3 regions of the Salegentibacter salegens genome follow, and region 2 is predicted to be linked to each of the others. Evidence: riboswitches for the same ligand, from Rfam matches in the RefSeq annotation. Region 2 holds a riboswitch; each other region holds the start of a gene.
What was found. Region 2 has a riboswitch for cobalamin ahead of metE (5-methyltetrahydropteroyltriglutamate--homocysteine S-methyltransferase). Riboswitches for the same ligand answer to the same signal wherever they lie in the genome.
Positions count from the first base shown of each region.

Region 1 (4,291 bases), 1.8 Mb from region 2:
TCCAATGCCTTAAAAAACCTGTTTTCATATTCAGGAATTAAGTTGGGATGAAAAATAGAAACAAGATCCTTAAGTACTAAATCTGGACGCTGCGGGCCTAATTCAAAATAAAGCACTCCGCCGGTTTCCCCTTTTGTTAAGCTTACACTGTAGACCTTTTTGTTTTCTACAGCCTCAAATTGCTGGTAATGTTGCGATTCTTCCAAAAGCTGCGTGTAAGAAGTATACTGTCCCGCGCTTATCCAAAATTCAGCATCCTGAGCCTTTGCAAGTACGCTTTCAAAAGATAGTGCCATACTGCCGTTTCCCTGGGTTTGGGCATATACGTAATTTGCATTGGCGTCTTTTATAAACTGTGCATGCCACGAATTTCCATAAGGCAAGTACCACTGATCTTTATACATTGCTCCGCTTAAAACTTTTGGCGATTTTTCTGCCGATTTTGCTAATTCTTTTGCTTCATTATAATCGGTTTCTATTTCATTGAAAATCTTTTCAGCTTCCTCTAGTTTATCGTAAAACACGCCAAAGAATTTAATCCATTCGGCCTTTCCCAACGGGGTTTTCTCGGTCCAATCTCCGTTGTACATCACTGGAATTCCTATTTTTTGAATAGTTTCAAATGTTTTATTATTTCCGTCTATGGCAAAACCAATCACTACCTCAGGATCAAGATCAATAAGCACTTCGGTGTTTATATTTTCATTTTTCCCTAATTCTTTAATTTCTCCGGAATTTATCAATTTCCTGGTTTTTACCGAAGAAATATAATCGAGTCCGGGAAAACCAATCAAGCTTTTTTCTTCATTTAAAGTTTCTAAAGCCGGAATATGCGTGGTAGAAGTCACCACCATTTTTTCTATCGGAATTTGCACTTTTTGATCATATTCCAAATTAGAAGGAATTTCAGCGTTTTCTCTTGTTAGCAGATATTTAAAAGCTTTTTCGGCATCAGGCCAGGGGGTTTCTACTTTTAAAATATAATAGTCGCCAAAGTCACTGATGTTGAAATTAGTAGCGTGTCTTAATTCAACCAATTCTTGAGATTGTGCTGAAACTGTATTTTGATCTTTCTGCTCGTTTTTACAGGCGGAAAATACTAAAAAAAGGAGTAGAAGATTAAGTGCTTTTACAGTCTTTATTTTCATTTTATGGTAGTATAAATGAATTGAATTTATATGATTCTATCCTCATTTTAGACCCCCGAATAATTACGGGGCAAGCTCTGAAACAAGTTCAGGGTGACGAAAACTTTTATATAGAATATTTATAATAGGAATGTTCAAAAGTAAGATTATTTAGAATTTTATAGTCGCAACTCAGATAAATGTTTAATTTCGCATTGAAATTTTTGGTTCGGATGTGATTTTTTCACGCCGATTAAAAGGGAATCAGGAAAAAGTTGGAAGTACGAGATTAGAAGTTAGATTTTTTTACTTCATATTTCAAACTTCGTACCTCAAACTTTGAGAGCCTGAGCTGTTCCCGCAACTGTAAGCTTAGTCTGTAATAGGACGCTTGTTGTTATCACTTCAAAAACCACTGTTCTTATTTGGAATGGGAAGGTAAACAACAAGACGCGAGCCAGGAGACCTGCCAGAATATAACCAATAAATTCTTAGACTTTCGGGATAAAAGTCAGGGGCAGATGAAAAAAACGCACTTTTATACTCTATTTCTTGGCCTGCTAATTAGCTTGCCTGTTTTTGGTCAAAACGATACTGTTAACGTATTGGACGAGGTATTTTTGACCGATACCAAGCTGAAAGATTTTTCTACCGGCCAGCAGGTTACTGTTTTAAACGATTCAGTTTTAAAGAAAAACGGGGCGCTGCTTACTTCAGCATTAAATTTTAATACCAATATTTATTTCAAAGAAAATGGCCTTGGAATGGTTTCTTCTCCATCTTTTCGTGGTACCACTGCTTCGCAAACCGCCGTTTTGTGGAACGGAATTAATATAAACTCACAGTTTAACGGCCAAACCGATTTTAACACATTGAACGCTGCCGGTTTCGATAATATTAGCGTTCGTGGTGGTGGCGGAAGTGTAGTTTACGGTACCGGAGCCATTGGTGGCACGGTGCATTTAAATACCAACCTTGATTTTACCGGAAAAACAAAGCAGGATATTTTTTTTCAATATGGAAGTTTTAATACCCTGGATGCCCGCTATAAAATAAAAACTTCAGGAAAAAAATGGAGTTTGAGCGTGGCGGCGGCCAGGAATTCTTCAGATAATGATTATGATTGGCCAATTGAGGGAAGAAAGAACCAAAATGGTGAATTTTATAACAACAATCTAAACCTGGGTTTTGCTTATCGTTTAAATAAAAAAAACACCATAAAATTTTATAGTGAGATTTTTGATGGAGAACGTCATTTCTCAGTGATTCGTCCTTCAGAAACCAAAACAAAATACCAGAATTTTGATACCCGAAACTTACTGGAATGGATAGGGGAGTTTGGTGATTTTATTTCGGTTGCGCGGTTGGCACTTCTGGATGAAAACTACCGGTATTACGCCAATATTACTTCTGATAATTATTCATCTGGGGAAGCTCAAACCTTTATTGGTAAATATGATTTAAATTATTCGGTATCAAAAAACCTGGAATTAAATGCTGTATTGACAAATACTTATACCGATGGCAGGGGATCTGGAATTACAGCGAATACCCGAAATATCTTTTCTTCGGCATTTTTAATGAAACACCGCCCGTTCCAGAAATTTCAATATGAATTGGGAATAAGAAAAGAGATAACCGATAACTATGAGAGTCCGTTATTATTTTCTGCAGGAACGCATTATAAATTTACCGATTTCTATAGCTTAAAAATGAATATTTCCAGGAATTTTAGAATTCCTACCTATAATGATCTTTACTGGGCAGGAGCCGGAAACCTTGATTTGGGGGCTGAAACTTCCAACCAGATTGAATTGGGAAACCATTTTAAACATAAAAACTTCAAGTTTAGCCTTACCGGGTATTATATTAAAATTGATGATATGATACGTTGGTTGCCTTCAGAAAATGGTGTTTGGCGCCCAAAAAACGAAGAAAAAGTAGAAACCTACGGAATTGAAGTGCTTACCGGCTGGGAAAAAGAGATTTTTAAAGATCATCAAATTAGCGCCTCTGGTACTTATGCGTATACGGTTTCAGAAAATATGAATACCGGTTACCAGCTTATCTATGTACCGTTTCATAAAGCCACAGGTGCACTTACTTATGCTTTTAAAGATTTTAGTGTCGATTATCAGCTTTTATATAATGGTGAAGTTTTTACCAGATCTGATAATAATTCCCGCTATAATATGGATGCTTATTTGGTTTCAAACCTGGGTTTTTCCTTCGATTTTGGCAGGAAAAATACCTATAAAATTGGTGCAAGAGTGCTTAATATTTTTAGTGAAGAATACCAAAGTATAGAAGACCGGTGGATGCCCGGTAGAAATTTTAATATATATCTAAACCTTAATTTTTAACCAGCATGATGCTGGCGGCAAATAGTTAGTTAACCTGCTTATTTTAAACTGTCTATTTGCACCACTTAATGCTAAATTTTTAAACCAATGAAAAGAATAAGTAAACTATTAACTCTGGCCATTTTAAGTGGCTTATTTTTAAATTCGTGTAGTAGCGATGATGATATTGTTGATCCAGTAGATCCACAACCTGAAGAAGGAGCTTATGCCGATGGCTTTTTTGTGCTGAATGAAGGAAGCTCTGGCGGCGGTAGTGTTAGTTTTATAAATAATGATCTTCAAAATATTGAACCGGAAATTTTTCAAACAGTTAATGAAGGAGAAGATGTGGGACTTTATACGCAATCTATTTTCTTTAATGATGAACAGGCTTTTATAATCTCTAATGGCTCTAACCTTATAAGTGTAGTAGATCGCTATACTTTTGAGCTGATAGGAAAAATAGAAAATGACCTAAATATACCAATGTATGGGGCAGTTGAAAATGGAAAAGCCTATGTAACCAATTTAGCTTCTTTTGATACAGATACTGATGATTTTGTGGCGGTAATTAATTTAGAAACTCTAGAAGTGGAAGAAACTATCGTAATGAACGCAACCGCAGAATATATTTTGGAGGAAGATGGATTGCTATATGTGAAAAATGCTTCTTACGGAACAGGAAACCAAATAAGCGTTATAAATCCTACCACAAGTTCTATTGAAAATACTTATGAAACTAACACCGGATTATCTGATTTTGATGTTCAAGATGGTTTTATTTATGCTTTAAGTACTTCTAAATTGGAGAAAATAGATATA
Region 1 is NZ_LT670848.1:1,007,052-1,011,342, reverse strand. It holds gene B5488_RS04545 (ABC transporter substrate-binding protein) at 1-1,148, opposite strand, end outside; cobalamin riboswitch at 1,336-1,615, shown strand; gene B5488_RS04540 (TonB-dependent receptor plug domain-containing protein) at 1,649-3,490, shown strand; gene B5488_RS04535 (YncE family protein) at 3,578-4,291, shown strand, end outside.
Region 1: it holds a riboswitch for cobalamin, as region 2 does, so the genes downstream of both, B5488_RS04540 (TonB-dependent receptor plug domain-containing protein) here and metE (5-methyltetrahydropteroyltriglutamate--homocysteine S-methyltransferase) in region 2, are expected to answer to the same signal.

Region 2 (4,291 bases):
AATTGCTAAAGCTATTTGTCTGCAGGTTATGGATCGCGGCTGGTCGTCTCTTACAAAGGACCATTGTAGAATAGTTACAGGCCCTGTTAGCATTCCTTTTACCCATTTACTGGTTAGCGATTGCGCATATTTAGACCAATAAACTGTCATTGCTTTTGGCCTGGAAACATCACCATATACTATAGGAGGTTTAACACATCGGCTACCATAACTTTGCACCCACGCCCTTTTTGTAAACAGAAAACCATCTAACTGCTCTCCAAAATACTCTACCATATCGTTTCGTTCATATTCCCCGTGAACAAGAACGTCCAAACCTATTTTTTCCTGCCACTCAATGGCCTTTTCGGTTTCTTTCTTTAATAAACCATCATATTGTTCTGGTGATAATTTTCCCTTTTTAAATTGCGCCCTCCAACTTCTCACCTCTTTAGTTTGCGGGAATGAACCAATGGTAGTGGTAGAAAACCGAGGTAGACCCAGTACTTTTTGCTGCTGAATTTTTCTTGAACTAAAAGGATTATCCCGCTGGGTATCTTTTATTGAAATCTGATCAACACCGTCTTTAACATTTTTGTTATGAATTAGACTAGAAGTTTTCCTACTCTTAACAGCTTCCAGGTTCTCTTTAAATTCATTTAGGAGATGTTCTTCAGTTCTTCCCGTTGCTAAGGCTTGCAGTGTTTTTAATTCTTTCACTTTTTGCCTGGCAAACGCCATCCAGTTTTTAATTTCTGGATTTATTTCCGTCTCCACCTCAAGATCGTATGGGACATGCAATAATGAGCAGGAAGGGGCAATAAGCAATCTATCCGAACCTAATTTATCCTGTGCTTTTTGAATAAGCCTTAGTGAATTTTCAAAATCATTTTTCCAAATATTTCGGCCATCTAATATTCCAAGAGATAAATTTAGGCCGTTGGGGATATCATCAAGAACCTGGTCTAATTGTGATGGGCATCGCACCAAATCAATATGTAATACATCTACCGGAAGCTTAAGACTCAAGCCAAGATTGTCCTTAAGACCTTCAAAATACGTCGCAATTATAAACTTAAGATCAGGGAATTTTTTTCTAATCTCACCATATACAAAAGTGAAAGCTTCCCTGGTTTTCTCATTTAAATCTAAAGCTAAAAAAGGCTCATCAAATTGAATCCATTCTGCTCCTTCCTTCTGTAGATGGGATAAAAGATCCAGGTAAACGGGTAATAGTTTATCTACCAGGTCTATTTTATCGAACCCCTCCTCTTTCTCTTTTCCTAATAAAAGATAAGTAACCAATCCAATAACCACCGGTTTAGGATTAACCCCAGCACCTTTTGCTTCCACAAATTCACCAAGAATTTTATTGGAGTTAAGCTTGAAATTTTGGTTTTTGGAAAATTCAGGAACTATATAGTGATAATTCGTATCAAACCACTTGGTCATTTCCATAGCAGTAATATCTAAACCCTCTTTTTGATAGCCTCTCGCCATCGCAAAGTATAAATCCAGATTGGTTAAACCACTTTTACCTTCAATTTCCCTATAGCGTTCAGGAATGGCTCCTACGCTAAGGGTCATATCCAGTACCTGATCATAATAAGAAAAATCATTGCAGGGAACCAGGTCAATTCCTTCCTCTTTTTGAAGGTTCCAGTTTTCCCAGCGGCTTTTCTTTCCAGCTTGAAGGAGATCTTGAAGTTCGTTTTTGCCCGACCAATATTGCTCGCAGGCTTTTTTGAGTTCTCTGTTGCTACCAATTCGCGGATAGCCAAGAATGTGCGTTTGCATTTCTAACTTTTAATAATTAAACAATTAGTTTTAAAAGTCTTTAAAAATGCTTCGTAATGCCGAGCGATAAGAAAAAAGGAATAGAAAGACATACCGAAAAGGATATAACTGTCATGTAAAATGAAAATTATTCTTATGGTACATCTCTAAGACCTAAGCTTCAGACCGCGAAAGCATTGTCCAATCAGAATAGGCAGGTCTCCTGACTTGTAACAGCTGCTGTCATCCTTCCCGCATTATGCAGTGGATATTGTTAGGACAGCACCTTTAAATTGTTACTTACAGTTGCGCGACAGTTCGTGATTTTCACACGATTCCCTATTAATCTACCTTAAGTAAAACCTTTTCTGTTTGATGAAGTATGTAAAGAACTTATGAAGGATAAACTTATGGATTATTTATTTAATTTCTAAGTATTCATTAAGCTTATATGCTATTGCCATAGTTCTAGCTTTGGAATAAATTGATTATGAGCATTGAACCTATGAATAATAAGAAAAATATTATTCTATTTTAGGCTGAAGTCTGCCCTAGTAACTTTGAAAAAACCTTTCCTCCCGGATCTCCTACTTACCGAAAAGATAAGCCTCAATGGCTCCTTAAAAGCATTAAACTCCTGCCCAGGAGTATTAACCTCATAGAGTTTTTCCATTCTATTTCTCTGGTTAAACTCAATTGACTCGTAAAACATATTTAAAAATAAACAATTATATTCAACATTAAAATCAATACCTTTCACTTATATTTTGAACAGAGTATTTTTTATTATATGCTTGATTTAAACCAGTTAAGGAAAATTTTTATTGCTGTATTGCTAATTCTTTCTTCTTGTGATACTTCAGAAAAACAGGAACAAACTTATAAAATTGGTTTTGCGCAGGCAATGACTACTGATAATTGGCGGGAAGAAATGAACAGAGCCATGAAGGTAGAGGCTTCAATGCATCCAGATTTCAACCTTCAAATTAAAGATGCCCAAAATGATGTTGCTAAACAGATTAAACAAATAGAAGATTTTATTTCTAAAGAAGTAGATGTTCTAATTGTTTCCCCCATTCAATCAGTTCCTATTACCCCGGTTATAGAAAAAGCAATGAAAGCTGGAATTCCTACCATAGTAATAGATCGTAAAATTGAAGGAAGTAATTATACCGCTTATGTTGGGGCAAATAATATTGAAATTGGTAAAAATGCCGCAAATTATATCGTTTCCAATTCAAAACCAAACCAAGAGGTGGAGCTGATAGAGATCACTGGCTTACAAACTTCTTCCCCAGCATTTGAACGAAGCCAGGGTTTTCATGAAGTATTGGCTTATCATGAAAATACAAAAATTGTAGCTACAATTGCCGGAGATTGGGAAAAAACTTCCGTAGGAGATAATTTAAAATCTATTTTGGATTCGGTGGGCAGTACAGATTATATTTTTGCTCATAACGATCGCATGGCAATGGGAGCCTGGGAAATAGCCCGAAGTAAAAACCTAGAAGATAGTATCCAAATTATTGGAGTAGACGGGCTTTTTGGTCCCAATGGTGGTATTCAACTTGTAAAGGAAGATATTCTCACAGCCACTGTGCTTTACCCTACTGGTGGTGCTGAGGCCATTAAGCTAGCAGTTCAATTATTGGAAGGGGACCAAATTGATAAAAACAACATCCTGAATACGGTAGTTATCGATGAGATGAATGTAGATATCATGCAAAACCAGTTCAATAAAATGAACCAGCAGCAAAATGATATTGAGCAACAACAATCGGTAATTAGGGAACAGATAACCACTTATAACTCCCAAACTAACCTTTTGAAAATAATGGTTGGTTTAATTCTTTTACTCTTGTTGCTTGGTTTTTGGGCAGTTTATCTGGTATTTAAATTAAAGAAACGAAAACGTATATTAGAGCTTAATAATGAGAAAATAATTACGCAACGTAATCAAATAGAAAAATTTGCAGAGCAACTAAAAATTTCCAATGAGGTGAAGATTAATTTCTTTACCGCTCTTTCACATGAATTTAAGACTCCACTAACCCTAATTACCAGTGCTATAGAAAGCATAGCGCAAAACCATCATAAACAACTTAAGGATTTTTCCTATGAAACTAACCTCATCAGCAAAAATTCAGGTCGATTATTGCGGCTTATTAATGAGCTTTTAGATTTTAGAAAACTCGAAAGCGGCAGCTTTAGGCTAAAGCCTTTAAAAACCAATCTATATGAATTTATAAAAAATATTTACCAAGATTTTGAAACCGAAGCGATAAGAAAATCTATTGATCTTGATCTGGCGGCCAATAATAAAGAGATCATAGTTTATATTGACAGGGATATGATGGACAAGGTGTTTTTTAATATGCTTTCCAATGCTTTTAAATTCACCCCAAAAAATGGACAGATTAGTATTAAGATCGAAAAGACAGGCAATAACAAAGTTGAGGTGCGCTTTAAAGATTCTGGAATAGGAATTCCAAAAGAAGATTTTCAAAAAATATTTGATCCTTTTAGACAGGCCGGT
Region 2 is NZ_LT670848.1:2,846,568-2,850,858, reverse strand. It holds gene metE (5-methyltetrahydropteroyltriglutamate--homocysteine S-methyltransferase) at 1-1,776, opposite strand, end outside; cobalamin riboswitch at 1,952-2,137, opposite strand; gene B5488_RS12715 (substrate-binding domain-containing protein) at 2,546-4,291, shown strand, end outside.

Region 3 (4,291 bases), 1.8 Mb from region 2:
TTATCCTGATTTCTTGACTCCCCGACTTCTTTTAAAGTAACAAAGGCATAAAGTGCATTTCCTTTTACATCGTGCGGGAATCCAACTACTGCAGATTCAGCTACTGCTGGGTGTTCATCTATAGCATCCTCAATTGGCGCCGTACCTAAATTATGGCCTGAAACTATAATAACATCGTCTACCCTACCGGTAATTCGGTAATAACCAACTTCATCCCTTAAAGCACCATCGCCGGTAAAATACATATTTTCAAACGTAGAAAAATAGGTAGTCTTATAACGTTCGTGGTCTCTCCAAACCGTTCGGGCCATACCGGGCCAAGGGTATTTAATACATAAACGGCCATCTACCTGATTTCCTTTTAATTCATTCCCGTTTTCATCCATTAAAGCAGGTTGAACTCCCGGAAACGGCAAGGTTGCATAGGTTGGTTTTACCGGAGTTACATAAGGAATTGGGGTAATCATAATTCCGCCGGTTTCCGTTTGCCACCAGGTATCTACAATCGGGCTTTTATTTTTTCCTACATTATCATTATACCAGTGCCAGGCTTCCTCATTAATAGGTTCACCAACAGTTCCCAGAACCTTTAAAGAAGAAAGATCGTGGCTTTCTACAAATTCTATATTCCTTTTGGCCAAAGATCTAATTGCCGTTGGCGCGGTATAAAACTGATTTACCTTATGTTTTTCCACTACATCCCAAAATCTTCCGGCATCAGGATAAGAAGGAACGCCTTCAAACATTACTGTAGTTGCGCCGTTTGCCAGTGGGCCGTATAAAATATAAGAGTGGCCGGTTATCCAGCCAATATCAGCTGTACACCAATACACATCACCTTCTTTATACTGAAAAACATTTTTAAAAGTATAGGCTGTGTAAACCATATATCCGGCCGTGGTGTGCAACATTCCTTTTGGTTTCCCGGTGGAACCTGAAGTATACAGAATAAAAAGAGGATCTTCTGCATCCATAGTTTCAGCTTCACATTCATCTGAAGCTTCATCTAATAGCGGTTGCAACCATTCATCACGTCCTTCTTTCATTTCAATATCAGAGTCAAGGCGTTTGGCTACCAAAACCTTTTCTACACCAGGGCATTCTTCCAGGGCTTTATCTACAATTCCTTTAAGGTCTATGGTTTTATTTCCACGGTAAGAACCATCAGAGGTAATAAGCATCTTACAATCGGCATCATTAGTTCTCGTAGCGAGTGCTTTTGAAGAAAAACCTGCAAAAACTACAGAGTGTATTGCTCCAATCCTGGCACAGGCCAGCATCGCAACAGCAAGTTCTGGAATCATGGGTAAGTAAATACAAACCCGGTCGCCTTTTTTAATTCCCTGATTCTTTAACACATTCGCAAACTTGTTTACCTTCTTATGAAGTTCTCCATAGGAAATATGCTGCGCTTCTTCTTCAGGATCGTTAGGCTCCCAGATAATTGCGGTTTTGTCTGACCGATTAAAAAGATACCGATCTATACAATTTTCGGTTATATTAAGTTTAGCATTTTCAAACCATTTTACTTCAGGTTTCTTAAAATCCCAGCTTAATACATTATCCCATTTTTTTCGCCACGAAAAATGTTCTTCGGCTACCTCTTCCCAAAAATTTTCCGGCTCTCTAACCGATTTTCTATAAACTTGAAAATATTCCTCTAAATTCTTAATATGATAATTACTCATAACTTAAATAAATATGTTGATGGTTAAGGGGGTTAATATTGAAAAATATAAAATATCTTTCCTGCAATTTATAAAAACCTTCGGAAACCAAATACCCAAATCTCGTTAATATTGGGCTTTTTCAAGTTTTGCGAGAAGTTTAATAGAATAGAAATTTTGGGATAAAAATTCGAAACAAACTCAGTAAAGAGCTTCTTTGAATTTTAATTTCAAAATAAACAGGTATAAAAAATGGTCTTTTTTAAGATAAGCCCATTTTAAAAAGAAGTAAACTACCTCGCAGCAAGCTCACGAGGCATTCATAGAAAATAATATTTTTAATTTCCAGGCATCCCGATATCTCGGGAGGAGCATTAAATCTCAATTATCGAGTAAAAGATTAATGCTCCACAAATTTTTGATGGTCGCTTAGCCATTTATTTAAATGAGCGTTTTCTTTTTGGGAGACTTTTTTATTGGTTTTCTTCTCCCTCCATGCATTTTCAGATTCTCTCCTAATATAAATTTTTGATCTCTGCCCCAAAGCGACTCCAAAAGCCTTTAATGTAATTTCGGCTTTCGCAACATATGCATCATCGGTGCGCTGTAAATTTATAAGTCTCATTTTTACAATTGTTTCGATTGATTAGCAAATACTGCAATCTTCATTTTGCAAAGACTATGCCCGCAACCAAAGTATTCACAAAGATGTCTTTTTATTACCGAAACTTTAACTTGTGAAAAACTATGTTTATAACTCAGAGCTGTTTTCATAAAACCGCCGATTATTCCCTTTAACTTTACTCTTGTAAAATCATACCGGCGGGTATTACATTTTGTAATAAACAAGGGGAATCATGTGAGAATCATGAGCTGTTGCGCAACTGTAAAGTAGAGTTATCTACAAGCCAGATCACCTTCCCAACCGGGCTGACTTTTGCTTTCGCATAAAAAGTAAATGTCCAGGATAATATTTTTGCGGCCTTCCCGCTCTTCTCTTCTCCATAGACACCTATTTGCTTTTATGCTTTTGATTTAAAAACTAAAACAAAAGTGATATGAGTATTTTTCAAAAACGGGTAAACTACAAACCTTTCGAATATCCCGAAATCCTTCAGTTTACCGAAGCAATAAACCGATCTTTCTGGGTACATTCTGAAGTAGACTTTACCGCCGATGTACAGGATTTTCATTCCCATCTTAGTGAAAATGAAAAACAGGTGATTAAAAAGAGCCTACTTGCCATTGCACAGATTGAAGTAGCCGTTAAATCCTTTTGGGGCGATTTGTATCAACACCTTCCAAAACCAGAATTTAACGGACTCGGGAGTACCTTTGCTGAATGTGAGTTCAGGCATTCGGAAGCTTATTCCCGCTTGCTTGAAGTTTTAGGCTATAACAACGAGTTCGAGAAATTAATTGAAACTCCTGTTATCAAAAAAAGGGTAGCATATCTTTCTGAAGCTTTAGCAAATACAAAATCTTCAGATGAAAAAAAATACGTGTTTTCCCTTATTTTATTTTCGATCTTAATTGAAAACGTATCCCTTTTTAGTCAGTTTGCCATTATTCTTTCTTTTAGCCGATTTAAAGGCGTAATGAAAAATGTGAGCAATATAATTGCCTGGACTTCGGTAGATGAACAAATTCACGCCAATGCCGGGATTTATATCGTTAACCAGATTAAAAATGAATTTCCTGAATTTTTCAACGAGGAAACCAAAACTCAAATTAGGGAAATCATTGCCCACTCTATGGAAGTGGAGTCTGAAATCCTGGATTGGATCTTTGCTGATGGTGCTCTAGAACAGTGCAAAAAAGAAGACCTGCTGAATTTCATGAAATATCGCGTAGACGACAGCCTTCAAAAAATTGGTTTGGAAAAAATATATTTCGTTTCAGAATATGATTATAAAGCCATGTTATGGTTTGAGGAAGAAGTTTTCGCCAATAGTTTAGACGACTTTTTTGCCAAGCGCCCGGTAGATTATACCAAACACGATAAGAGCATCACAGCCGATGATCTTTTTTAATAAGATTTCCGAAGAAATAATTCAACTTAAAATCCAGCAAAATGCCCGAAACAATAATTAAAGAAACCCAACAAGAACGCCTATGGTGGCTCAATGAAGAAAGCCAGCAAATACTTAACCGCGGCTATTTACTAAAAGGAGAAACCACAAAATCTGCTATTGAGCGCGTTGCAAATGCAGCTGCAAAAAGGCTCTACAAACCCGAACTGGCTGAAGCTTTTATAGAAATGATAGAGCGTGGATGGATGAGTTTAAGTTCACCTATTTGGGCCAATATGGGCACCGAACGCGGATTGCCAATCTCCTGTTTTAATGTATATGTACCCGATAATATTGAAGGTATTACCCACAAACTGGGCGAGGTAATTATGCAAACCAAGATTGGTGGTGGTACTTCCGGATATTTTGGAGAACTAAGGGGCCGTGGTAGCGCGGTAACCGATAACGGAAAAAGTAGCGGAGCAACCAGTTTTATGAAGCTTTTTGATACCGCTATGGATACTATTTCTCAAGGTGGTGTGCGCCGGGGAGCTTTTGCAGCTTACCTGGATATAGACCATCCCGATATTAAGGAATTTCTGGAGATAAAAA
Region 3 is NZ_LT670848.1:1,073,800-1,078,090, forward strand. It holds gene acs (acetate--CoA ligase) at 1-1,688, opposite strand, end outside; gene B5488_RS04850 (hypothetical protein) at 2,068-2,292, opposite strand; cobalamin riboswitch at 2,474-2,608, shown strand; gene B5488_RS04855 (ribonucleotide-diphosphate reductase subunit beta) at 2,726-3,700, shown strand; gene B5488_RS04860 (ribonucleoside-diphosphate reductase subunit alpha) at 3,742-4,291, shown strand, end outside.
Region 3: it holds a riboswitch for cobalamin, as region 2 does, so the genes downstream of both, B5488_RS04855 (ribonucleotide-diphosphate reductase subunit beta) here and metE (5-methyltetrahydropteroyltriglutamate--homocysteine S-methyltransferase) in region 2, are expected to answer to the same signal.